DNA from 2 places in the Pseudomonas sp. 10S4 genome. Region 2 is predicted to be linked to the other one. Evidence: riboswitches for the same ligand, from Rfam matches in the RefSeq annotation. Region 2 holds a riboswitch; the other holds the start of a gene.
The links. Region 2 has a riboswitch for cobalamin ahead of cobW (cobalamin biosynthesis protein CobW). Riboswitches for the same ligand answer to the same signal wherever they lie in the genome.
Positions count from the first base shown of each region.

Region 1: another riboswitch for cobalamin. It lies ahead of cobO (cob(I)yrinic acid a,c-diamide adenosyltransferase); the one in region 2 lies ahead of cobW (cobalamin biosynthesis protein CobW).

Region 1 is NZ_CP133774.1:3,830,589-3,842,015, forward strand. It holds gene RHM58_RS17875 (C40 family peptidase) at 1-332, shown strand, start outside; gene RHM58_RS17880 (C40 family peptidase) at 498-1,034, shown strand; gene RHM58_RS17885 (class I SAM-dependent methyltransferase) at 1,053-1,706, shown strand; gene RHM58_RS17890 (PQQ-dependent sugar dehydrogenase) at 1,844-3,157, opposite strand; gene RHM58_RS17895 (hypothetical protein) at 3,228-3,812, opposite strand; cobalamin riboswitch at 3,966-4,199, shown strand; gene cobO (cob(I)yrinic acid a,c-diamide adenosyltransferase) at 4,279-4,890, shown strand; gene RHM58_RS17905 (cobyrinate a,c-diamide synthase) at 4,887-6,287, shown strand; gene bluB (5,6-dimethylbenzimidazole synthase) at 6,284-6,934, shown strand; gene cbiB (adenosylcobinamide-phosphate synthase CbiB) at 6,931-7,839, shown strand; gene cobD (threonine-phosphate decarboxylase CobD) at 7,832-8,824, shown strand; gene RHM58_RS17925 (cobyric acid synthase) at 8,821-10,272, shown strand; gene cobU (bifunctional adenosylcobinamide kinase/adenosylcobinamide-phosphate guanylyltransferase) at 10,394-10,915, shown strand; gene cobT (nicotinate-nucleotide--dimethylbenzimidazole phosphoribosyltransferase) at 10,912-11,427, shown strand, end outside.
Region 2 is NZ_CP133774.1:4,997,843-5,009,269, forward strand. It holds gene RHM58_RS23500 (fatty acid cis/trans isomerase) at 1-834, shown strand, start outside; gene RHM58_RS23505 (acyltransferase family protein) at 1,001-2,035, shown strand; gene nfuA (Fe-S biogenesis protein NfuA) at 2,093-2,668, shown strand; gene cobM (precorrin-4 C(11)-methyltransferase) at 2,871-3,617, opposite strand; gene RHM58_RS23520 (cobalamin biosynthesis protein) at 3,714-4,127, opposite strand; gene RHM58_RS23525 (CbtA family protein) at 4,124-4,831, opposite strand; gene RHM58_RS23530 (CbtB domain-containing protein) at 4,843-5,034, opposite strand; cobalamin riboswitch at 5,152-5,381, opposite strand; cobalamin riboswitch at 5,603-5,816, shown strand; partial or broken gene cobW (cobalamin biosynthesis protein CobW) at 5,912-6,986, shown strand; partial or broken gene cobN (cobaltochelatase subunit CobN) at 6,990-10,889, shown strand; partial or broken gene RHM58_RS23545 (ATP-binding protein) at 10,984-11,427, shown strand, end outside.

The sequences.
Region 1 (11,427 bases), 1.2 Mb from region 2:
ACTGCAGCGGCTTCATCGGCTACCTGTTTCGTGAAGAGGCCGGCATGAATCTGCCGCGCTCCACTCGCGAAATGATCAACGTGGATGCCCCGTTGGTAGCGCGCAACAAGCTCAAGCCTGGTGATTTGCTGTTCTTCGCGACCAACGGTCGTCGCGGTCGCGTCAGTCACGCCGGTATCTACCTGGGTGATGACCAGTTCATCCATTCCAGCAGCCGCAAAAGCGGTGGCGTGCGGGTTGATAGCCTGGGCGACAGCTACTGGAGCAAGACCTTCATCGAAGCCAAACGCGCACTCGCGATGGCCCCGACTGTGGTCACTGCTCGCAAGTAAGCACACTTTATGTAAGGCGAACTTAAAGTCTTACTTGAAGTTTGCCGCATAGGCGCTAGAATCCTGATCTATTATTGATGGCAAACCGCCTGCGTCCTGCGCAGGCGGTTTTCTTTTCTGTCTTTCCGGCAGAAAAAGCCGCAGCCAGATCAGGATGTTCTGCTTATGACGATGTCGGCCCGCCTCGCACTCATGTTCTTCGCAGCGCTGCTCAGCGCCTGCGCCAGCCGTCCACCGCCCTCAGCGCCGGTGGTTCGCGCGCCGATTATTTTCGGTTCCTCCCAAGCATTCTCCCCGGAAGCAGAAGACGTATTGTTTCGCGCCCTCGGTCTGGTGGGCACGCCGTATCGCTGGGGCGGCAACACGCCGGATTCGGGATTCGATTGCAGTGGCCTGATCGGTTACGTCTACCGTGACGTCGCCGGCATTTCCCTGCCGCGCACCACCCGCGAGATGATCAGCATGCAAGCTGCCAATGTCGGCAAGGAAGGCCTGCAAACCGGCGACCTGATCTTCTTCGCCACCAATGGCGGCTCCCAGGTCAGCCACGCCGGGATCTACGTCGGTGAAGGCCGCTTCGTCCACGCCCCGGCCACGGGCGGCACGGTGAAGCTCGACAGCTTGTCCAAAGCCTATTGGCAGAAAGCCTACCTGAGCGCCAAGCGCGTCTTGCAGCCTGAGCACCTGGCGCGTAACCCGTAGATTGCAGAGGTTGCTGTCATGACCACTCGCACGCTCAATCTCGACGATTCCCTGTACCACTACCTGCTCGACGTTTCCCTCAGGGAAACGCCGCTGCTCAAGCGTTTGCGTGACGAAACCCAGATGCTGCCCATGGCGCGCTGGCAGATCGCGCCAGAGCAAGGGCAGTTCCTCGCGTTGCTGGTCAAACTCACCGGCGCCAGGCGTTTGCTGGAAGTCGGCACCTTCACCGGTTACAGCGCTTTGTGCATGGCGGCGGCATTGCCGGACGACGGCTTGCTGATCTGTTGCGATATCCAAGGCGATTACAACGCCACTGCATTGCGTTACTGGCAGGAGGCGGGCTTGGCCGAACGTATCGATCTGCGTCTGGCACCTGCGTTGGAAACCCTGGCTCTGTTGGAGCAGCCAGGGCAATTTGATCTGATCTTCATCGACGCCGACAAGGCTAACTACTCGAGTTATCTGGAGCACGCCCTGCGTTTGCTGCGGGTCGGTGGTTTGGCGGTGTTTGATAACACGCTGTGGAGCGGGCGGGTGCTTGAGGAAAATCCGGAGAGCGCAGACACCCGAGCGATACAGGTGCTCAATCGAGCTTTGAAGGATGACGTGCGGGTGGATCTGTCGATGTTGCCGATAGGTGATGGTTTAACCCTTTGCCGCAAAAGGTAAGCGCTGACACCGATTAAAAATGTGGGAGCGGGCTTGCTCGCGAAAGCGGTGTAACAGTCAACGGAGATGTTGAATGTCATGACGCCTTCGCGAGCAAGCCCGCTCCCACATTTGTTATGTGTGTTGGCGTTGGAGGCTTATTTAGCCGCCGAAACCCGCCAAATCTTGTTCCCTACATCATCCGCCACCAGCAAATCTCCCTGCTGATCAATCACCACACCCACCGGCCGGCCCATGGCATTTTCATCTTTATCAAGGAATCCGGTCAGCACATCCACCGGCTGCCCGGTCGGCTTGCCTGCCGCGAACGGCACGAAAATCACCTTGTAGCCGCTATGCGGTTTGCGGTTCCACGAGCCGTGCTGGCCGACGAATGCGCCGTTGGTAAACGGTGCAGGCAGTTTGCTGCCTTCGGCAAAGGTGAACCCCAGCGAGGCGGTGTGCGGGCCAACGGCGTAATCCGGGGCGATGGCTTTGGCCACCAGCTCCGGGTTCTGCGGCTCGACGCGCACATCGATGTGTTGCCCGTAATAACTGAACGGCCAGCCATAAAACGCGCCGTCCTTGACCGAGGTGATGTAGTCCGGCACCAGATCACTGCCGATTTCATCCCGCTCGTTGACCGAGGTCCAGAGCGCACCGCTGTTCGGTTCCCAGTCCATGCCGTTCGGGTTGCGCAGGCCCGAGGCGAAGATCCGGTGATTGCCGGTGGCACGATCCACTTCCCAGATCGCCGCGCGACCTTCTTCGGCCGCCAGGCCATTTTCGCCGACGTTGCTGTTGGAGCCCACCGTCACGTACAGCTTGCTGCCGTCCTTGCTGGCGATGACGTTTTTGGTCCAGTGATGGTTGATCGTGCCGCCCGGCAGATCGGTGACCTTAATGGGCTGTGACTTGATCGTCGTATCGCCGGTTTCATAGTGGAAGCGCAGCAGGCGATCCGTGTCGGCGACGTACAGGTCATTGCCGACCAGGGTCATGCCGAATGGCGAGTTGAGGTTTTCCAGGAATACCGTGCGGGTTTCGGCCACGCCATCGTGGTCCTTGTCCCGCAGCAGCGTGATGCGGTTCGGACTCGGTACGCCGGCACCAGCGCGGCCCATGACTTTCGTCATCACCCAGCCGCGAATGCCTTTGCTGTCATCGGGTTTGGGCGGTGCGTTGGTTTCGGCCACCAGCACATCGCCGTTGGGCAGCACGTAGAGCCAACGCGGGTGATCGAGGTTTTCGGCAAATGCCGCGACCTGCGTCCCTGCGGCCGCAGTGGGTTTGGTGCCGGCCGGCCAGCCGATCGCCGGGGCGATGTTGACTGTAGGGATCAGGGTCTTGTTCGGTTCTGGCAGCTTGGGCGACGGTCCGGTGCCGTCCGAGACTTGCAGGCTGGAGGATTCACCACAGGCGGCGAGCCCTCCGGCGAGCGCGATGACGAGAACGAACTGAAGCTTGAGCATGCTGATCTTCTTCCCTATGAATGCATTGTCTTAATCATAGAGAAGAGAAAAGACGCGATGGTTCAACCCGTCAACCACGGGCCTCTTTGAACAGTACGGCGATACCAGGGTGATAGTTGCCGGCTTCGTTGCGCAACTTGCGATAGGCGTAAGGGAAATACCAGGCCACGGCGCAGGTGTGTTCCTTTTGCAGGTCGTCGACCATGTCCTGGAGTTCTTCCGGGGTGGCGCTGTGCTGGGCTTTTTGTGGCGCGGCGAACAGGCAGCCGAGTTTCAGGTCGCTGGCGTGGCTGATTCGCTTCGCCTCGCTGGTGATATCGGCCAGGGCTTGCGTCAGATTCAGGCTATTGACCCGTGGCCAACGCTGGGTGGCCTGAATAAAAGCGCGAGCTTCGCTGCTGGCAATCAACAAATCGGCTCGGGCATTGCGTTCGCCTTCTTCGGTCTGTTTGCGGCTCGGCGTCTGTTGCAACGTGACCATTTCGGCCATCCACGCGGCGGCCGAGAGCAGCCCGAGGTTGGCTTTTTCGTCGAACCAGTAAGGTGTGTCGTTATCGCCGCGCACGGCGTTGTAACGGTCGATACAGTCAAACCAGCGTTCCAGCAGCGGGCGCAGGAATTCCAGCTTCGGATTGCTGATGATCATGCCTTGCATGTGGCTCACCCTTGTTATTGTGTTGTGAGTTGTGGCTCTTTGATATCACTGCTGGGAGTGTGGCGCAAGATTGGCGTCAGTAAATTGATCGACGGCAGTTTTTCGCCGGATGGCGCCCCGGCTTTAATTGACGCTCCACCCCCAACCCTCTAACCTTCGCGGCTTGTTTCAGGTGCTCTGTGACCGCGGTCGACAGAGTGAAACAGGGAAGCCGGTGAGTGATTTCTTCCATAGATGAAGAACCACGATCCCGGCGCTGCCCCCGCAACGGTAAATGAGAGAAAGCTGCGCCTGAGCCACTGTGTCTTAACTCGACATGGGAAGGCGCGCAGCCAGGCGTAATGCCGCTCATGAGCCCGGAGACCGGCCTGATCCATCCAGCGGCATCACGGTGGGCGATGCCAGGCTTCTTGCCATCTATTCTTGTGCCTGCCCGCCGTTATCCAGCCTCAACGGAGAGCTCCCCATGACTGATACCCCCGATCGTGACGAACGCCACCTGGCGCGCATGCTGCGTAAAAAAGCCGTGATTGACGAACGCATCGCCAATTCGCCGAACGAATGCGGCCTGCTGCTGGTGCTGACCGGCAACGGCAAAGGCAAAAGCAGCTCGGCCTTCGGCATGCTCGCCCGTTCCATGGGCCATGGCATGCAGTGCGGTGTGGTGCAGTTCATCAAGGGACGCAACAGCACAGGCGAGGAGTTGTTCTTCCGCCGCTTCCCGGAGCAAGTGCGTTTTCACGTGATGGGCGAGGGCTTCACCTGGGAAACCCAGGACCGCCAGCGTGACATCGCCGCCGCCGAAGCCGCGTGGGCCGTGTCCCGCGAGTTGCTGCGCGATCCGTCGATCGGTCTGGTTGTGCTCGATGAACTGAACATCGCCCTCAAACACGGTTACCTCGATCTCGATCAAGTCCTCAGCGACTTGCAGGCCCGTCCGCCGATGCAACACGTGGTGGTCACCGGTCGCGGCGCCAAGCCGGAAATGATCGAGCTGGCCGACACCGTCACCGAAATGAACGTGATCAAACACGCGTTCCAGGCCGGGATCAAAGCGCAAAAAGGCGTCGAGCTGTGAATCAACCACGTCATTGCCCGGCGGTACTGATTGCCGCGCCGGCCTCCGGTCAGGGCAAGACCACTGTCACTGCTGCGCTGGCCCGTTTGCATCGCAATCAGGGGCGCAAGGTGCGCGTATTCAAATGCGGCCCGGACTTTCTCGACCCGATGATTCTCGAGCGCGCCAGCGGTGCGCCGGTCTATCAACTGGACATGTGGATGGTCGGCGAGCAGGAAAGCCGTCGGCTGTTGTGGGAAGCGGCGGGTGAAGCGGACCTGATTCTGATCGAAGGGGTCATGGGCTTGTTCGACGGTACGCCATCCAGCGCTGACCTGGCGCGACACTTCGGTGTGCCGGTGCTTGGCGTGATCGATGGCACCGCCATGGCTCAGACCTTTGGTGCGTTGGCCCTGGGCTTGGCGCGTTATCAGCCGGACTTGCCGTTTGCCGGCGTGTTGGCTAACCGCGTCGGCACCTTGCGTCATGCGCAATTGCTTGAAGGCAGCCTGACCGAAGGCTTGCGTTGGTACGGTGCGTTGTCCCGGGAAACCGGGATCGAACTGCCGAGCCGTCACCTCGGGTTGGTGCAGGCCAGCGAGTTGAATGATCTCGATCTGCGCCTCGATGCGGCGGCCGATGCGTTGGCCAGTAGTTGCGAGGTGGCGCTACCACCGGCCGTCGAATTCGCCGCCCCGGATGTGATCAGCGCCGAGCCGTTGCTGGCGGGTGTGCGCATCGCCGTGGCCCGTGACGAAGCGTTCGCCTTCACCTACGGTGCGAGCCTGGATTTGCTGCGGGCGATGGGTGCCGAGTTGTCATTTTTCTCGCCGATCCGCGATACCGAGTTGCCGGAGGCAGACAGCCTCTATTTGCCCGGCGGCTACCCTGAACTGCACCATGTCGCCCTGTCGCAAAACACTTCGATGCTCAACGCTATTCGCGCACACCATGCGGCGGGCAAGCCATTGCTGGCCGAGTGCGGCGGCATGCTGTATCTGCTCGATTCCTTAACCGATGTCGACGGCACTCGCGCTGAACTGGTCGGCTTGCTGGCGGGGGATGCGGTGATGCAAAAACGTCTGGCGGCGTTGGCGTTGCAAGCGGTCGAGTTGCCCGAAGGTTTGTTGCGCGGGCACACCTATCATCACTCGTTGACCAGCACTGAGCTTGAGCCGATTGCCCGGGGCCTGAGCCCGAATGGCGGGCGCGGGGCGGAGGCGGTTTATCGTGAGGGGCGGATGACAGCCTCTTATGTGCACTTTTATTTCCCGTCGAATCCGTCGGCGATTGCCGCTCTGTTTGCGCCTGATCTTGAGGCCGCCTTCGCGAGCAAGCCCGCTCCCACAGTTGACCGCGTTTCGTCAGGCAGCACGCCATCTAATGTGGGAGCGGGCTTGCTCGCGAAGCGGCCATGACCGACAACGCCTTCTCCGAAGCCGAACGCGCCGCCGTCTACCGCGCCATCGCTGAACGCCGCGACATGCGCCACTTCAGCGGCGGCACTGTCGAGCCTGAATTGCTGCGGCGCCTGCTCGGAGCCGCGCACCAGGCACCCAGCGTCGGCCTGATGCAGCCATGGCGCTTCATCCGCATCAGCGATCGAGCCCTGCGCGGCAAGATCCAGTTATTAGTAGAAGAAGAACGCATCCGCACTGCCGAAGCCCTCGGCGAGCGCACCGACGAGTTCATGAAGCTCAAGGTCGAAGGCATCAACGACTGCGCCGAAGTGTTGGTAGCAGCGTTGATGGATGATCGCGAACGCCACATTTTCGGTCGCCGCACCTTGCCGGAAATGGACATGGCGTCGCTGTCCTGCGCGATCCAGAATTTGTGGCTGGCGTCCCGCGCTGAAGGGCTGGGGATGGGCTGGGTGTCGCTGTTCGAGCCGCAAGCTCTGGCGGACCTGCTGGGTTTGCCTGTCGGTGCCAAACCGCTGGCGGTTCTTTGCCTGGGTCCGGTCAAGGAATTCTATCCGGCGCCGATGTTGGTACTCGAAGGCTGGGCGCAGGCGCGCCCGCTCAGTGAATTGCTGTATGAAAACTATTGGGGAGTGAGTCAATGAGTGTGGCGTTATTGAGTGTCGCCGCGGTTGCGCTGGATGCGCTGCTGGGTGAACCCAAACGCTGGCATCCGCTGGTGGCGTTCGGCCGTTTTGCCGATCGCATCGAGCAACGTTTCAACTCCGGCGGTCGCGGTTGGCGCAGTCACGGCGTCACCGCGTGGGTGATCGCGGTGTTGCCGCTGACCTTGTTGGTTACGGCGCTTTCCTGGGCGCCTTATGTCGGTTGGGTGGTCGAGATTCTGGCGCTGTATTGCGCCCTCGGCATGCGCAGCCTTGGCGAACACGTCGAGCCGGTGGCCAAGGCCCTGCGCAGCGATGACTTGGACGAAGCGCGTAAACGCGTGGGTTATCTGGTCAGCCGCCAGACCAGTGAGCTGGATAAAACCGAAGTCGCCCGCGCCGCCACCGAATCGGTGCTGGAAAACGGCAGTGACGCGGTGTTCGCTGCGCTGTTCTGGTTTGCCGTGGCCGGTGCGCCGGGCGTGGTGCTCTATCGACTCAGTAACACCCTCGACGCCATGTGGGGCTATCGCAACGAACGCTTCGAACGGTTCGGCTGGGCGGCGGCGAAAATCGACGACGTCCTCAACTACATTCCCGCACGTTTGGTGGCGTTGACCTACGCACTGTTGGGCAAAACCCGACTCGCATTGAAATGCTGGCGTACCCAGGGCCCGACCTGGGACAGCCCGAACGCTGGCCCGGTGATGGCGGCCGGTGCCGGTGCGCTGGGTGTCGAGCTGGGCGGGGCGGCGATTTATCACGGTGAATTGCATCAGCGTCCACAACTCGGTGAAGGCGCGCCAGCGGATGCCGACTCCATCGACCGTGGCTGGCAATTGGTCCAGCGCGGCGTATGGTTATGGCTGCTGATTCTCTGCGTGGGGGCTGAATTCTATGCTTGAGCACGGTGGCCGGTTGCGTAAGGCGGCGCTCGAATACGGCATCGCCGAAGCTGATTGGCTCGACCTGTCCAGTGGCCTGGCACCCTGGCCATTTGCGATTCCTGAAATTCCGTTACGAGCCTGGGCGCGGTTGCCGGAAACCGATGACGGTCTGGAGCAGGCGGCTTGTGATTACTACGGCGCCGCCCAGGTGTTGCCGGTCGCCGGTTCGCAGATGGCGATCCAGTTGCTGCCGCGTCTGCGCCGGGCCGGTAAGGTCGGCGTGCTGTCGCCGTGTTATGCCGAACACGCCGAGGCGTGGCGTCGTAACGGTTACATCGTGCGCGAAGTGCTGGAGCAGGAAGTCGACTTCTTTCTCGACAGCCTCGATGTGTTGGTAGTGGTCAACCCGAACAATCCCACGGGCCTGAGCCTGAGCCCGAATCGTCTGCTCGACTGGCACTCGCGGCTGGCCCAGCGCGGTGGCTGGCTGGTGGTGGACGAAGCGTTCATGGACAACACGCCGCACCTGAGCCTGGCCGCGTTTGCCAATCAGGTCGGGCTGATCGTGCTGCGCTCTTTCGGCAAATTTTTTGGCCTGGCCGGGGTACGGCTGGGTTTCGTCCTGGCGGAGCGCAAGTTGCTCAGATTGCTCGCTGAGCAAGTCGGACCGTGGGCGGTCAGTGGCCCGACCCGGGTGCTGGGCCAGGCCTGTTTGCAGGACACTGAAGGGCACGCCCGGCAACGGGTGCGCAGCGACGAGGCCAGTCAGCGCCTGGCTGCGCTGCTGGAACGATATGACCTTAAGCCGCAGGGCGGTTGTGCCTTGTTTCAATGGCTGATCACTGAGCGCGCCGAAGAGCTGCATGCATTTATGGCTCGGCGCGGGATCTTGCTGCGGTTGTTCACCCACAACAGCAGCCTGCGTTTTGGCTTGCCGGCTGATGCAACTGAAGAGGCTCGCCTCGAGCAAGCCCTGCAAGCCTTCGCCAAGGAAACCCGATGACTACGTTGATGGTGCAAGGCACTACGTCCGACGCCGGTAAAAGCACGCTGGTGACGGCGTTGTGTCGCTGGGTCACGCGCCACGGTGTCAGCGTTGTGCCGTTCAAGCCGCAAAACATGGCGTTGAACAGCGCCGTGACCGCTGATGGTGGCGAGATCGGCCGCGCGCAAGCGGTGCAGGCTCAGGCCGCCAACCTTGAACCGCACACCGACATGAACCCGGTGCTGCTCAAACCCAACAGCGACACCGGCGCCCAAGTGATCATTCATGGTCGCGCCGTCACCACCATGAACGCGGTCGCCTATCACGACTACAAAGCCATCGCGATGCAAGCGGTGCTGGCCTCACATGAACGGCTGAGCGCGGCTTATCCGGTGGTGATGGTCGAAGGCGCGGGCTCGCCGGCCGAGATCAATCTGCGCGCTGGTGACATTGCCAACATGGGCTTTGCCGAAGCCGTGGACTGTCCGGTGGTGCTGATCGCCGACATCAATCGCGGCGGGGTTTTCGCCCATCTGGTCGGTACGCTTGAGCTGCTGTCGCCGAGCGAGCAGACGCGGGTCAAAGGTTTCATCATCAACCGTTTTCGCGGTGACATTGCCCTGCTGCAACCGGGCCTCGACTGGCTCGAAGAACGCACCGGCAAACCGGTGATCGGCGTCCTGCCCTACGTCATGGACCTGCACCTGGAGGCTGAAGACGGCATCGATCAACGCCAGACCGACAAGGCTGACCAAGTGCTGAAAGTGGTGGTGCCGGTACTGCCGCGCATCAGCAATCACACCGATTTCGATCCACTGCGCCTGCATCCGCAAGTGGACCTGCAATTCATCGGTCCCGGCCAAGCGATTCCGGCCGCTGACCTGATTATTCTTCCGGGCTCGAAAAGTGTGCGCAGCGACCTCGCGTACCTGCGGGCCAACGGCTGGGACACCGCGATCTCCCGACACTTGCGCTACGGCGGCAAAGTGTTGGGGATCTGCGGCGGCCTGCAAATGCTTGGTGAGCAGGTTCACGATCCGCTGGGCCTCGAGGGCGCGCCGGGTTCCAGTGCCGGTTTGGGTTTGCTGGCGTTCGAAACCTTGCTCGAAGCAGAGAAGCAGTTGCGCAATGTGCGCGGGCGTCTGGCGTTGGAAAATGCCGAGGTCAGTGGCTACGAAATCCATGCCGGCGTAACCACTGGACCGGCGTTGGAAAACGCTGCTGTGCAGCTGGACGATGGTCGCTGCGATGGCGCGCAAAGTCTCGACGGGCAGATTTTCGGCACCTACCTGCATGGGCTGTTTGAGTCACCGGCGGCGAGCAGTGCGCTGTTGCGTTGGGCCGGATTGCAGAACGTGCAGGCGGTGGATTATCACGCCTTGCGCGAACGCGATATCGAGCGGTTGGCGGATTTGGTGGAGAAGCATTTGGATACCGCGCTGTTGCGTGAGCTCTGTGGGTTTTAGGGTGGGTTTGATGGCCCCTTCGCGAGCAAGTCCACTCCCACATTGGAATGCGATCAACTGTGGGAGCGGGCTTGCTCGCGAAGGCGTAATTCGCCTCACCGCCCATATAAAGGAATAAACCATGCTCCAACTAATCCTCGGCGGCGCCCGCTCCGGCAAAAGTCGCCTGGCTGAAAAACTCGCCACTGACAGCCAGCTCCAGGTGACCTACATCGCCACCAGCCAACCGCTGGACGGCGAAATGAACGAACGGGTGGCTCATCACCGCGCCCGTCGCCCCGTCGAATGGGCGCTGATCGAAGAACCGCTTGAGCTGGCCCGCGTCCTGCGCGAAAACGCCAGTGCCGAGCGTTGCCTGCTGGTGGATTGCCTGACCCTGTGGCTGACCAATCTGCTGATGCTCGACAACCCCGAGCGCCTGACGGCCGAGCGTGATGCCTTGCTGGACTGCCTGGCGTCGCTGTCGGGCGAAATTATTTTTGTCAGCAACGAGACCGGAATGGGTGTCGTGCCGCTGGGCGAATTGACTCGCCGCTATGTCGATGAAGCCGGTTGGCTGCATCAAGCCTTGGCTGAGCGCTGTCAGCGAGTCGTCCTGACCGTCGCCGGCCTGCCCCTGACTCTTAAAGGTAATGCGTTATGACTCAATCCTGGTGGCTCAACCCGTGCAAGCCGATCGATGCAGCAGTCGTTGAGCAGGCTGAAGCCCGTCAACAGCAACTGACTAAACCGGCCGGTTCCCTCGGTCGGCTGGAGTCGGTCGCCGTGCAACTGGCCGGATTGCAAGGGCAGGTCAAACCGAGCCTCGATCAACTGTGGATCGCGATCTTTGCCGGTGATCATGGTGTGGTCGCTGAAGGGGTGTCGGCGTTTCCCCAGGAAGTCACCGGGCAGATGCTGCACAACTTCGTCACCGGCGGCGCGGCGATCAGTGTGTTGGCGCGGCAGTTGGGCGCCTCCCTTGAAGTGGTCGACCTCGGCACGGTTACACCGTCCTTGAACCTGCCGGGCGTGCGGCATCTGAATGTCGGCCCGGGCACGGCCAACTTTGTGAACGGCCCAGCCATGACCGTCGCCCAGGGCGAACTGGCCTTACAGGCTGGTCGCGACAGCGTGTTGCGCGCCATCGCGGCGGGCGCGCAGTTGTTCATCGGC
Region 2 (11,427 bases):
CGCACGTATTACCAGTTGGCGGTGAATTTCGACGTGTTTGGCAACGTCTCCCACCAGGCCCAGACGCGGCTGTATTTCGACCTGATCCGTAACGGCGCCGAGCAGAACTTCCTGCGTTTGATGCCGGCCGATTCGCGCAACGACTACCTCGACGATTGGTATCAGAGCGGCGGCAAGTTCAAGATGTGGCTGGATTACGAGTCCATCGACAACGACAAGCCCAGCGCGCTGACACTCGACGAAAAAGACCCGAAACGGGATTTCGCCATGCAATTGCTGGCCCGTTACGGCGACCTCAACGCCACGCCGGATCCGATTAACCGTTGCGATGGTGCGTATTGCTCGCGGCCGAACATCGACCCGGCGTTGCAGAACGCCGAACAAGCCTTGAGTCGCCTGACTTCGCGTCCTGCAGCGGGTTTGAAGGTCATTGATCAGTTGCCGGAAGCGACGATGTTGCGTATCGAAACCGCAAGCGGCAAACGCGAGATCTACAGCCTGCTGCGCAACCGTGCCCACAGCAACGTGGCATTCATACTCGGTGAATCCCTGCGTTATCAGCCGGGGCTCGACACGTTGACCATTTACCCAGGTGTGCTCAGCAGTTATCCGAACTTCATGTTCAACATTCCGGCCGAGCAGGTGCCTGAGTTTGTCGATGCGATGGAAAGGTCGAAGGACGCTGACAGCTTCGAGAGGATCGTTGAACGCTGGGGTGTTCGGCGCAGTCATCCGCAGTTCTGGTTCTACTTCCACGACCTGAGCACGTACATCCACGAAACTGACCCGGTGGAAGAGGGCGTGCTGGACATGAACCGCTACGAGAATCTTTGATCGACCTTTAAAGACCAATCACTGTCCCACCGGTAGGAGCGAAGCTTGCTCGCGAAGGCGGCGGTACATTCAACAATGATGTTGACTGACGCGCCGCTTTCGCGAGCAAGCTTTGCTCCTACAGGGGGCTTGCGGTGGTTTGTGAATTTCGATTGGAGGGCCGTCGATGTTGATTTCTGTACAAGCGCTGCGCGCCATCGCAGCCTGGGCGGTGGTCTGCCACCATTTCATGCAGATTTTCTTCGACTTCAAGGCTCGCGGGCCGGTGGGGCAGGCGTTTATCGACAAGGGCGCCGTGGGCGTCGACATCTTCTTCGTCATCAGCGGTCTGGTGATCTTCCTGTCCACCGAGGCCAAGTCGCTGCCGCCGGCGCGGTTTCTGCTGTATCGAATGTGCCGCATCGTCCCGGCGTACTGGCTGTACACGGTGCTGATGGCGCTGGTGGTGGTGTTCGCTCAACCGGTGTTGCCGGATCAGACGGTCGACTGGTCGCATTTCCTGCTGTCGCTGTTGTTCATTCCTACGCAAAACCCCGGCGGCTACGGGATTTATCCGACGCTCAATGTCGGTTGGACGCTGAATTACGAAATGCTGTTTTACCTGCTGTTCGCCTGGGCACTGCTGTTTCGCTTGCAGGTCAGGTTGCTGATCGTCGCGGCGCTGCTGTTCGCGGTGTGCCAGGCCTGGACCGGTTATGGCTGGATCAGCCAGTTCTACCGATCCGACATCGTTTATGAGTTTCTGCTGGGGATTGCCATTGGCATGGTCTACCGCAAGGGTTGGATCAAGCCCGGTTTATGGCTGCCGCTGCTGGGGATCGCTGGTGCCTTACTGACGATTTATCATCTGCCGCCGGCACCGCGACTGCTGGCCTGGGGTTTGCCGAGTGCCGTGTTGGTGATGGCGTGCATCGCGCTGGAACGTTATTTCAAGAACAATCGGGTGTTCGAACTGCTCGGTAATTGTTCCTACTCGGTCTACTTGATGCATGTGCTGGTGCTGTCGGCCGGCGGATTTATCGCACAACAGTACGATGTGAATCCTTACGTCATGTTTGCCGTTTGCGCGGCCACCATTGGCGTGGCTTCCTGGGCAAGTTACGAATGGGTGGAAAAACGCAGCTATCGGTGGCTTAAAGCCTGGATCGACGGCGAAACAGTTGCTCAGCCCGTGCAAGCTCTTTCCCGACAAAAATACTAGGACTTTGTGCGGCGCGATGATTGGCGTAAACTGCGCCCAAGCCTGCGAGGAGTTTCCATGACCGCTATTACCATCACTGACGCCGCCCACGATTATCTGGCTGATCTGCTCTCCAAGCAGGGCATCGGCATCCGCGTCTTTATCACCCAGCCTGGCACCCAGTACGCCGAAACCTGCATTGCCTACTGCAAGCCGGGCGAAGAAAAACCTGAAGACACTGCGTTGGGGCTCAAAAGCTTCACCGCTTACATCGACTCGTTCAGCGAAGCCTTCCTGGACGATGCGGTTGTCGACTACGCCACCGACCGCATGGGCGGCCAACTGACCATCAAGGCGCCAAACGCCAAAGTTCCGATGGTCAACGCTGACAGCCCGGTCAACGAGCGCATCAACTACTACCTGCAAACCGAAATCAACCCGGGGCTCGCGAGCCACGGCGGTCAGGTTAGTCTGATTGATGTGGTCGAGGACGGCATCGCCGTTCTTAAGTTCGGCGGCGGTTGCCAGGGCTGCGGCCAGGCGGACGTCACCTTGCGCGAAGGCATCGAGCGCACCTTGCTCGAGCGCATTCCCGAGCTCAAGGGTGTACGCGACGTGACTGACCACACGCAGAAAGAAAACGCCTACTACTGAGTAAGGTGTTCGCTGCGACATAAAAAACGGCGCCCCGTGAGCGCCGTTTTTTTATGGGTGGTCGATTTTCCTATGGCTGCCATGACCTGTGGCGAGGGGGCTTGCCCCCGTTCGGCGGCGAAGCCGTCGCAAGACCTAAAATGCTGGGGCCGCTTCGCAGCCCAACGGGGCAAGCCCCCTCGCCACAGGGTTGTGTGTGAACTCAGGGCCTGTAGAGATGCGCATGCCCCGCGCGATACAGCGACGATTCACTAAATTGATCGCTGCCCAACACCCGACCCACCAGTATCAACGCCGTACGCCGAAACCCTTTGGCCTCGACCTTTGCGGCAATGTCCGCCAGCGTCCCCACCACCCAATCCTGATCCGGCCAGGTCGCGCGGTGAATCACCGCAATCGGGCAGTCGGCGCCGTAATGCGGCAGCAATTCGGCGAGGATCTTCTCCAGATGATTGACCCCTAAATGAATCGCCATGGTCGCCCCGTGTTGCGCCAGGCTGCCTAGCTCTTCGCCGGCCGGCATCGCGGTTTTGTCGGCGTAACGGGTCAGGATCACGCTTTGCGAGATGTCCGGTAAGGTCAGTTCGGCGCCCAGTAGCGCAGCACAGGCGGCGGTAGCCGTGACGCCCGGGATGATTTCGAACGGTATATCGAGTTCACGAAGGTAACGAATCTGCTCGCCAATCGCGCCATACAGGCTCGGATCGCCCGAATGAACACGGGCCACATCCTGCCCCTTGGCGTGGGCGGTTTTGATCAGTTCGATGATCTGTTCCAGGTGCAGTTCGGCGCTGTTGACCACCGTTTCAGCCTGGTGGCCGTCCAGCACGGCAGCCGGCACCAGGGAGCCGGCATAGATGATCACCGGGCAGCTGCGAATCAGCCGCTGGCCTTTGACGGTGATCAGTTCCGGGTCGCCGGGACCTGCGCCAATGAAGTAGACGGTCATCGTCCGTTCCTTTGAAAAAAGAGTCTGTGAGAAAAAGGGCTGTGCAAGGCTTCAGATGAAGATTGCTCATGATCGAAGGTGGGGATTATCGGGTTTTTACGCGGCACTGGCCAATGCGAGGGTGGCCTGAGCGTATTTTTGCCTGGGAATCAGCAGCTTCGCCGGTGCCTGGGCCAAGTGTTCGGCGAGTGCCAGGGCGGCACTTTCCGCTACGCCGTAGCAGCCGGTGCGTTCGAAGGCGATCTGCGAATGGTGGCTGAGCTGTGGCTGATAACCGGCCAATTGTTCGCTGCTGAAGTACATCACTTCTAGCCCAAGCTGCGCGGCCAATTCGATCAGGCCAGGCTCATCACGTTTCAGGTCGATGCTGGCCAGGGCCTTGATCGCACGAAGTTCGATTTGATGCGCCTGTAATGCCTGATCCAACAGCGCCCGCAACGTGCTGGCGGGGCAGCCGCGCTGGCAGCCCAGGCCGACCACTAAGGTCGGCGCTGCGCTGTTATCCGTCATGCGTGGTATTGGCCATCGCTTTTGCGGCGGAACAACCAGGCGCTGATCAGGCCCAGGGCCAGCCAGAACGCCACGTTGGTCAACTGCGAAGCGATTTTGAACTGAGACTCCAGGGCTTGCGGGGCCAGCATCGAGTGGACTTCCGGTTGTGGCGCGCCGATTACATGCGGTACCGCCAGAATCGCCACCCCGAAGATTTTCATCAGCCAGTGACGGCTGAACACGATCAGCGCGATCCCGACAGCGGTAGAAGCCGCAGTGCCGACCCACCAGATCTGCCGTTGCGCCAGATCGGCGGCGGCAGTGCCCGGCAGTTCCGGCGGCAGACCGAGGGTCGGCGCCAGCACAAACGTCGCGTAACCGGCCAGGCCCCAGAGCAGGCCTTGAGCGGTTTTGGTCGGTGCACGCAAGGTGTACAGGCCGGCGAGCATCAGCGCAAAACCAACCGCGACTACCAGGTTACCGCCGGTGGTCGACAGCACGCGCTGCCAGCCGTCTTCCGGCTCCCAGGCTTCGGCGTCGTGGGTGTGAGCAGCCATGGCGCCTTCGGTGTGCTCGTGAGCTACAGCGGCGGCAGGTTCGGATTTTTCGTAGGTTTCCGCCTGAAGAATCAGCGGGGCGACCCAGAAGCTTTGCAGCAGGGTCAGCAGCAGGGCGGCGAGCAGCCCGGTGAAACCTGCGGTTTGAGCGATACGCTTGATCATGTCAGCAGGTCTCAATGGCACGGGAACGCGGAGCTGTGACGGGTATCGTGCGCAGCGTTGTGCACCGCTTCGATGTGCGAGAAACCGGCGAAATACACCAGGCACGCGCCGAGGATCGACGCGCAAACGGCGGCGGTCAGGCGTTGGCTCAGGGTTGTGGTGGTGCTTGCAGTGCTGTGGTCGGTGCTGCTAATGATCGACATGGCGCTTCCCTCTGGTCTGTCAGCGGGTGAATAGAGCGCATGCAAACCCCTGCGAGCGTGCGCGCAGAGACTTAAACAGCGCCCGCCCACCGCGGGTTTGTTATTCAGTGATCGTACTGGTCACTTTGTGTTGCGGGCCGGTCTCCGGGCTCGCGAGGGGTCAAGGCTTACGCCGGAACCTGCAAGAATCGCCTTCCCATGCCGAACTGCTGGCACAGTGGATCTGATTCTTCACTCGCTTACCGTTGCGGGGGCAGCACCGGACTGACATGGCTTTAGAGTAAAGCACATGATTCACCGGTTTCCCGTTTCACCCTGTGAAGGGCACCCGTAACAAGGCGCACAGGAGACCATGGGCGGGGCGGGGGAGTCAATTGGCAAGGGTTCTCAGTTAGCTTTTGTGGCGAGGGAGCTTGCTCCCGCTGGGTTGCGAAGCGACCCCCTTCATTCCTTCAGACAAATGTTGCAAGCAAGTCTTGCGACGGCTTCGCCGCCGAGCGGGAGCAAGCTCCCTCGCCACAGGGGATCGCTAGCGTCTCATGAACATTGACCCGCCCCCACACCATGCGTAGCCTTGCGCTTTCGAGGTTCTTCGGCGTTTGCCGAAGCTAAGAAGGGAACGCGGTCGATGCCGCGGCTGCCCCCGCAACTGTGAACGGTGATGTTCGCTGCCACGCCACTGCACGCTCCAGCCATGGAGCCCGCGGGAAGGCGCAGCAAACGCCAGTCTAACGACAGGCACACCGTCAGCCAGGAGACCTGCCTCGAAACGAATTCTCACTACAACCGGGCGGGGTGATCCGGTGGCGAAATCTTCCGCGCATCCTTCGCCGCGGTCGTCGTCCCGTATGCCCGCCACCTTGCCAAAGGGCATCCGATGAAAACACTGGCCAAACTCCCCGTCACCATCGTTACCGGCTTCCTCGGCTCGGGCAAAACCACCTTGCTGCGCCATATGCTCGACAACGCGCAAGGTCGCCGCATCGCGGTAATCGTCAACGAGTTTGGCGAGCTGGGCATCGACGGCGAAATCCTCAAGCAGTGCTCCATCGGCTGCACCGAAGAAGAAGCCAACGGCCGCGTCTACGAACTGGCCAACGGCTGCCTGTGCTGCACCGTCCAGGAAGAATTTTTCCCGGTGATGCGCGAGTTGGTGGCCCGTCGCGGCGACCTCGACCACATCCTGATCGAAACCTCGGGCCTGGCCCTGCCAAAACCACTGGTGCAAGCCTTCCAGTGGCCGGAAATCCGCAGCGCCTGCACCGTTGACGCTGTTATCACCGTGGTCGACAGCCCGGCCGTGGCCGCCGGCACCTTTGCCGCGTTCCCGGACCAAGTCGACGCCCAGCGCAAACTCGACCCGAACCTGGACCACGAATCGCCGCTGCACGAACTGTTCGCCGACCAACTGGCCAGCGCCGACCTGGTCATCCTCAACAAGGCTGACCTGATCAGCCCTGAAGACCTGGCCCGCGTGCGCCTTGAAGTCGCCGAAGAACTGCCGCCCGCAGTAAAAATCATCGAAGCCAGCAGCGGCCGCGTGCCGTTGGACGTGCGTGATCGGCCTCGGCGCCGGTTCGAAGAACACATCGACAGCCGTCACAGCCATCACGACCATCACCACGGTGAAGGTGATGACGACCATGATGATCATGACCATCGACGCCTTCGACTCGATCTCCATCGAGCTGCCGCAAGCCGACGAAAGCCTGCTGATGGATGCGTTGACCCAACTGGTGGTCAAGCACGGCATCCTGCGCGTAAAAGGCTTCGCCGCGATCCCGAACAAGCCGATGCGCTTGCTGATCCAGGGCGTGGGCACGCGTTTCGACAGGCATTTCGACCGTCAGTGGGGCGCCGAAGAAGCGCGCACCACCCGTTTGGTGTTGATCGGCCAGGAACTGGATGCCGCTCAACTCGAAGCGCAATTGCGCGCCGCGCTCAGCGTTTAAGCCATGCATTTGCTTAGGACCCAGCCCGGCGGTTTCGTGTCGGATGACAACATTGCCGACCTCGGACAAACCCCCGCCGAACTGGTGATCCTGTGCAGCGGCGATTCCAGCCTGGCGCTGCTCGCCGAAGCGGCGCAGCAGTTGCCCGATGACTACCCGAGCGTGCGCTTCGCTAACCCGATGCAGGTGCAGAATCACGCTTCGGTCGACTTGTACGTCGACGAAGTGCTGCGTCACGCCAAGGTGATTTTGATCTCGCTGCACGGCGGCATCGCCTATTGGCGTTACGGCGTCGAGCGGCTCGTCGAGCTGTCCGAGCGGGGTGTGCAACTGATTCTGGTGCCCGGCGATGACCGCCCGGACCCCGAGCTCAGCGACTTGAGCACCGTCGTTGCGCAAGACCGCGATCGTCTGTGGCAGTTTCTGCGTCAGGGCGGCATGGCCAACGCCCTGGATTTTTTCCGCTGTTTGGCCAATCGCTGGCTGGATCGCGATTACGCCTGGGCCGAGCCGCAAACCCTGCCGCGCACCGCGATCTACCACCCGAATAAAAGCCCCGCTGAACTGAGCGATTGGCAAGCCGACTGGCAGGCTGATCAACCGGTGGCGGCGGTGCTGTTCTATCGCTCGCATTTGCAGGCGGCGAACACCGGTTTCATCGATATTTTCTGCCAGCGTTTGCAGGCGGCGGGGCTGAACCCGTTGCCGATAGCGCTGGCCAGTTTGAAAGAGCCCGGCTGCCTGACAGTGGTCGAGGACTTGCTGGACGAAGTCGAAGCGGCGGTCATTCTCAACACCACCGGTTTCGCCCAATCCAGCCCCGAAGCGCCGCACTTGCGGCCGTTTCGCCGCAACATTCCAGTGATCCAGGCGATCTGCGCCCAGGACAACGAACCCGGCTGGCGCGCCAGCGAACAAGGCCTCGGCCCACGCGATCTGGCGATGCACATCGCGCTGCCGGAACTCGACGGGCGCATCATCAGCAGGCCGATCAGCTTCAAGGATCTGGCCTGGCGCAGCGAGCGCAGTCAGTCCGACGTGGTCTGCTACCGGCCGCAACCTGAGCGCATGGACTTTGTCGCCGAACTGGCGCGGCGCTGGATCGATCTGGCGCGGGTGCCCAACGGCGAAAAACGCATCGCGCTGATCCTCGCCAACTACCCGACGCGCGATGGTCGCATCGGCAACGGCGTCGGTCTCGATACGCCGGCGGCGGCGCTGAACATCCTGCGTGCGCTGTATAAAGAAGGCTACCCGCTGCCGGCCGAACTACCGGACAGCGGCACCGCGTTGATCCAGCAATTGCTCGGTGGTGTCAGCAATGACCTCGACACCCTCGACCAGCGCCCATGCATGCAAAGTCTGGCGCTGGACGACTACTTTTGATGTTCGACGCACTGCCTGAAGCCAATCGCCAAGCGGTGCTGGAACGTTGGGGCCCGCCGGAAAACGATCCGATGTTCCGTGGCGGACGGATGATGATTGCGGGTTTGCGCTTCGGCCTGACCTTCGTCGGCATCCAGCCAGCCCGGGGTTATCAGGTCGATCCGAGCGCGGTCTATCACGATCCAGACCTGGTGCCGCCCCACGGGTATCTGGCGTTCTATTTCTGGTTGCGCAACACCTACGGCGCCCACGGCGTGATCCACGTCGGCAAGCACGGCAACCTCGAATGGCTGCCGGGCAAGGGGGTCGGGCTCTCGGAAAACTGCTGGCCGGACGCGTTGCTTGGGCCGCTACCGAACATCTATCCGTTTATCGTCAACGACCCGGGCGAGGGCGCGCAGGCCAAGCGGCGTACGCAAGCGGTGATCATCGATCACCTGATGCCGCCGCTGACCCGGGCCGAAACCTACGGTCCACTACGTAACCTTGAACTGTTGGCGGACGAGTATTACGAGGCGCAGTTGCTCGATCCGCGCCGCGCCCGGGAGTTGCAGCGCGACATCCTGCAACTGGTGCGCGACACCCACATCGACCGCGAACTGCAACTCGACGAAAAACTGAATAGCGATGCCGACGCGGCGATCTGGTTGCCGCGTCTGGATACCTACCTGTGTGATTTGAAGGAATCGCAGATCCGCGATGGCCTGCACATCTTCGGTGAATCGCCGACCGGGCGTTTACGCATTGATACGTTGCTGGCCTTGCTGCGGATTCCGCGTGGTGACGGGCGTGGTGCGCAATCGAGTTTGCTGCGGGCGTTGGCCAAGGCGTTTGTGCTGGGCTTTGATCCGCTGGATTGCTCTTTGGCCGATCCGTGGACCGGGCCAAGACCGGCCGAACTGCAACAGGTGAGCGATGAAGCCTGGCGCACGGCGGGTGATACCCGTGAGCGTCTGGAATTGTTCGCCGCGCAACTGATTTCGCAGACCTTAAACCAGCCTCAAGCCCAACCCGGCCCCTTAGGATACGAGCCTCTGTGGCGAGGGGCTTGCCCCCGTTGGACTGCGCAGCAGTCCCGTCTTTTGAGGCCGCTTCGCGACCCAACGGGGGCAAGCCCCTCACCACAAAGGCTCGCTCCCACAGGAGGCGGGTTGGGCTGACGTGAATGCGATCATCGACGGCCTCCGCGAAGTCGTCGCTCCAAGACTGGACGCTTGCGGCCCCGCGGAAATGCGCGGCTTGCTCGACGCCCTCAGCGGTCGTTTCGTCCCCGCCGGGCCAAGCGGTGCACCGAGTCGCGGTCGCCTCGATGTACTGCCCACCGGGCGCAATTTCTATTCGGTGGACGTGCGCAACCTGCCGACCACTACGGCGTGGCGCATCGGCTTCCAGTCGGCCAACCTGATTCTCGAACGGCACTTGCAGGACCACGGCGATCACCTGCGTCAGCTCGGCCTGTCGGTCTGGGGCACGGCGACCATGCGCACCGGCGGCGACGACATCGCCCAGGCTATGGCGCTGATGGGCGTGCGACCGGTCTGGGCGACGGGCAGTCAGCGGGTCGACGACTTTGAAATCCTGCCGCTGAGTTTGCTGGACCGCCCGCGGGTGGACGTGACCTTGCGGGTGTCGGGGTTCTTTCGTGATGCCTTCGCCAACCTGATCCGGCTGTTCGATGCTGCCGTGCAAGCAGTCGCCGCGCTGGACGAGCCGGACGATCTCAATCCGTTGGCTGCCAAGGTTCGCGCCGAGCGTGAAGCGTTGCTGGCCTCGGGTCTGGATGAAGACGCGGCCCAGCGTCAGGCCGGTTGGCGGATTTTTGGGGCGAAACCCGGTGCCTATGGCGCGGGAGTGCAGGGCGCCATCGACGGGCGCCTGTGGCAAAGCCGCGAGGACTTGGCCGAGGTGTACCTGAACTGGGGCGGTTACGCCTATGGCGGTTCTGACGAAGGCACCGCCGCCCGTGAACAGTTCGCCCAGCGCCTGAGCCAGGTGCAAGCGGTGCTGCAGAATCAGGATAACCGCGAGCATGACTTGCTCGATTCCAATGACTATTACCAGTTCCAGGGCGGTATGCTCGCCGCCGTGGAAAGCCTCAGCGGCGAAGCGGTGGCCAGTTATCACGGCGATCACAGCCAGCCGGATTTGCCGAAGATCCGCACGTTAAAGGAAGAGTTGAACCGGGTGATACGTTCCCGGGCGGCGAATCCGAAGTGGATCGGCGGGGTCAAACGGCATGGCTACAAGGGCGCTTTTGAACTGGCTGCGACGGTTGATAACCTGTTTGCTTTTGATGCGACTACGCAGTTGATCGACGATCACCAGTACGCGTTGCTGGCGGATGCCTACCTGCTGGACCCGGCGACCCGGGATTTTGTCCGCGAGCACAACCCGCATGCCTTGCGTGATATGACTGAGCGGATGCTCGAGGCGCAGCAGCGGGGGATGTGGAAAGAGCCAGGTGAGTACCGCGAGGCGCTGGAGAATTTGTTGCTCGATATAGAAGAAGACAGCTAGCACGCTTACCCCCTGTGGGAGGTTTGCCTGATGCACCTACCGACCATGACCGAGATTTAATAATGACCGACACCCCCATTTCCCGCTCTCCGCCGTGGTCGGCGCCGACGATTTGAAGCTCGCGCTGTACCTGACCGCTATCGACCCGAAAATCGGTGGCGTACTGATCGAAGGCCCGCGCGGCATGGCCAAGTCGACGCTCGCTCGGGGTCTCGCCGACCTGCTCGCCAGCGGTCAATTCGTCACCTTGCCTTTGGGGGCCACCGAAGAGCGACTGGTCGGCACCCTTGACCTCGACGCCGCCCTGAGCGAGGGTCGTGCACAGTTTTCCCCGGCGTGCTGGCCAAGGCTGACGGCGGCGTGCTTTACGTCGATGAGGTCAATTTGCTGCCCGATCACCTCGTCGACCTGCTGCTCGATGTGGCCGCCAGCGGCACCAACCTGGTCGAGCGTGACGGCATTTCCCATCGGCATTCGGCGAAGTTCGTGCTGATCGGCACCATGAATCCGGAAGAGGGTGAACTGCGTCCGCAACTGC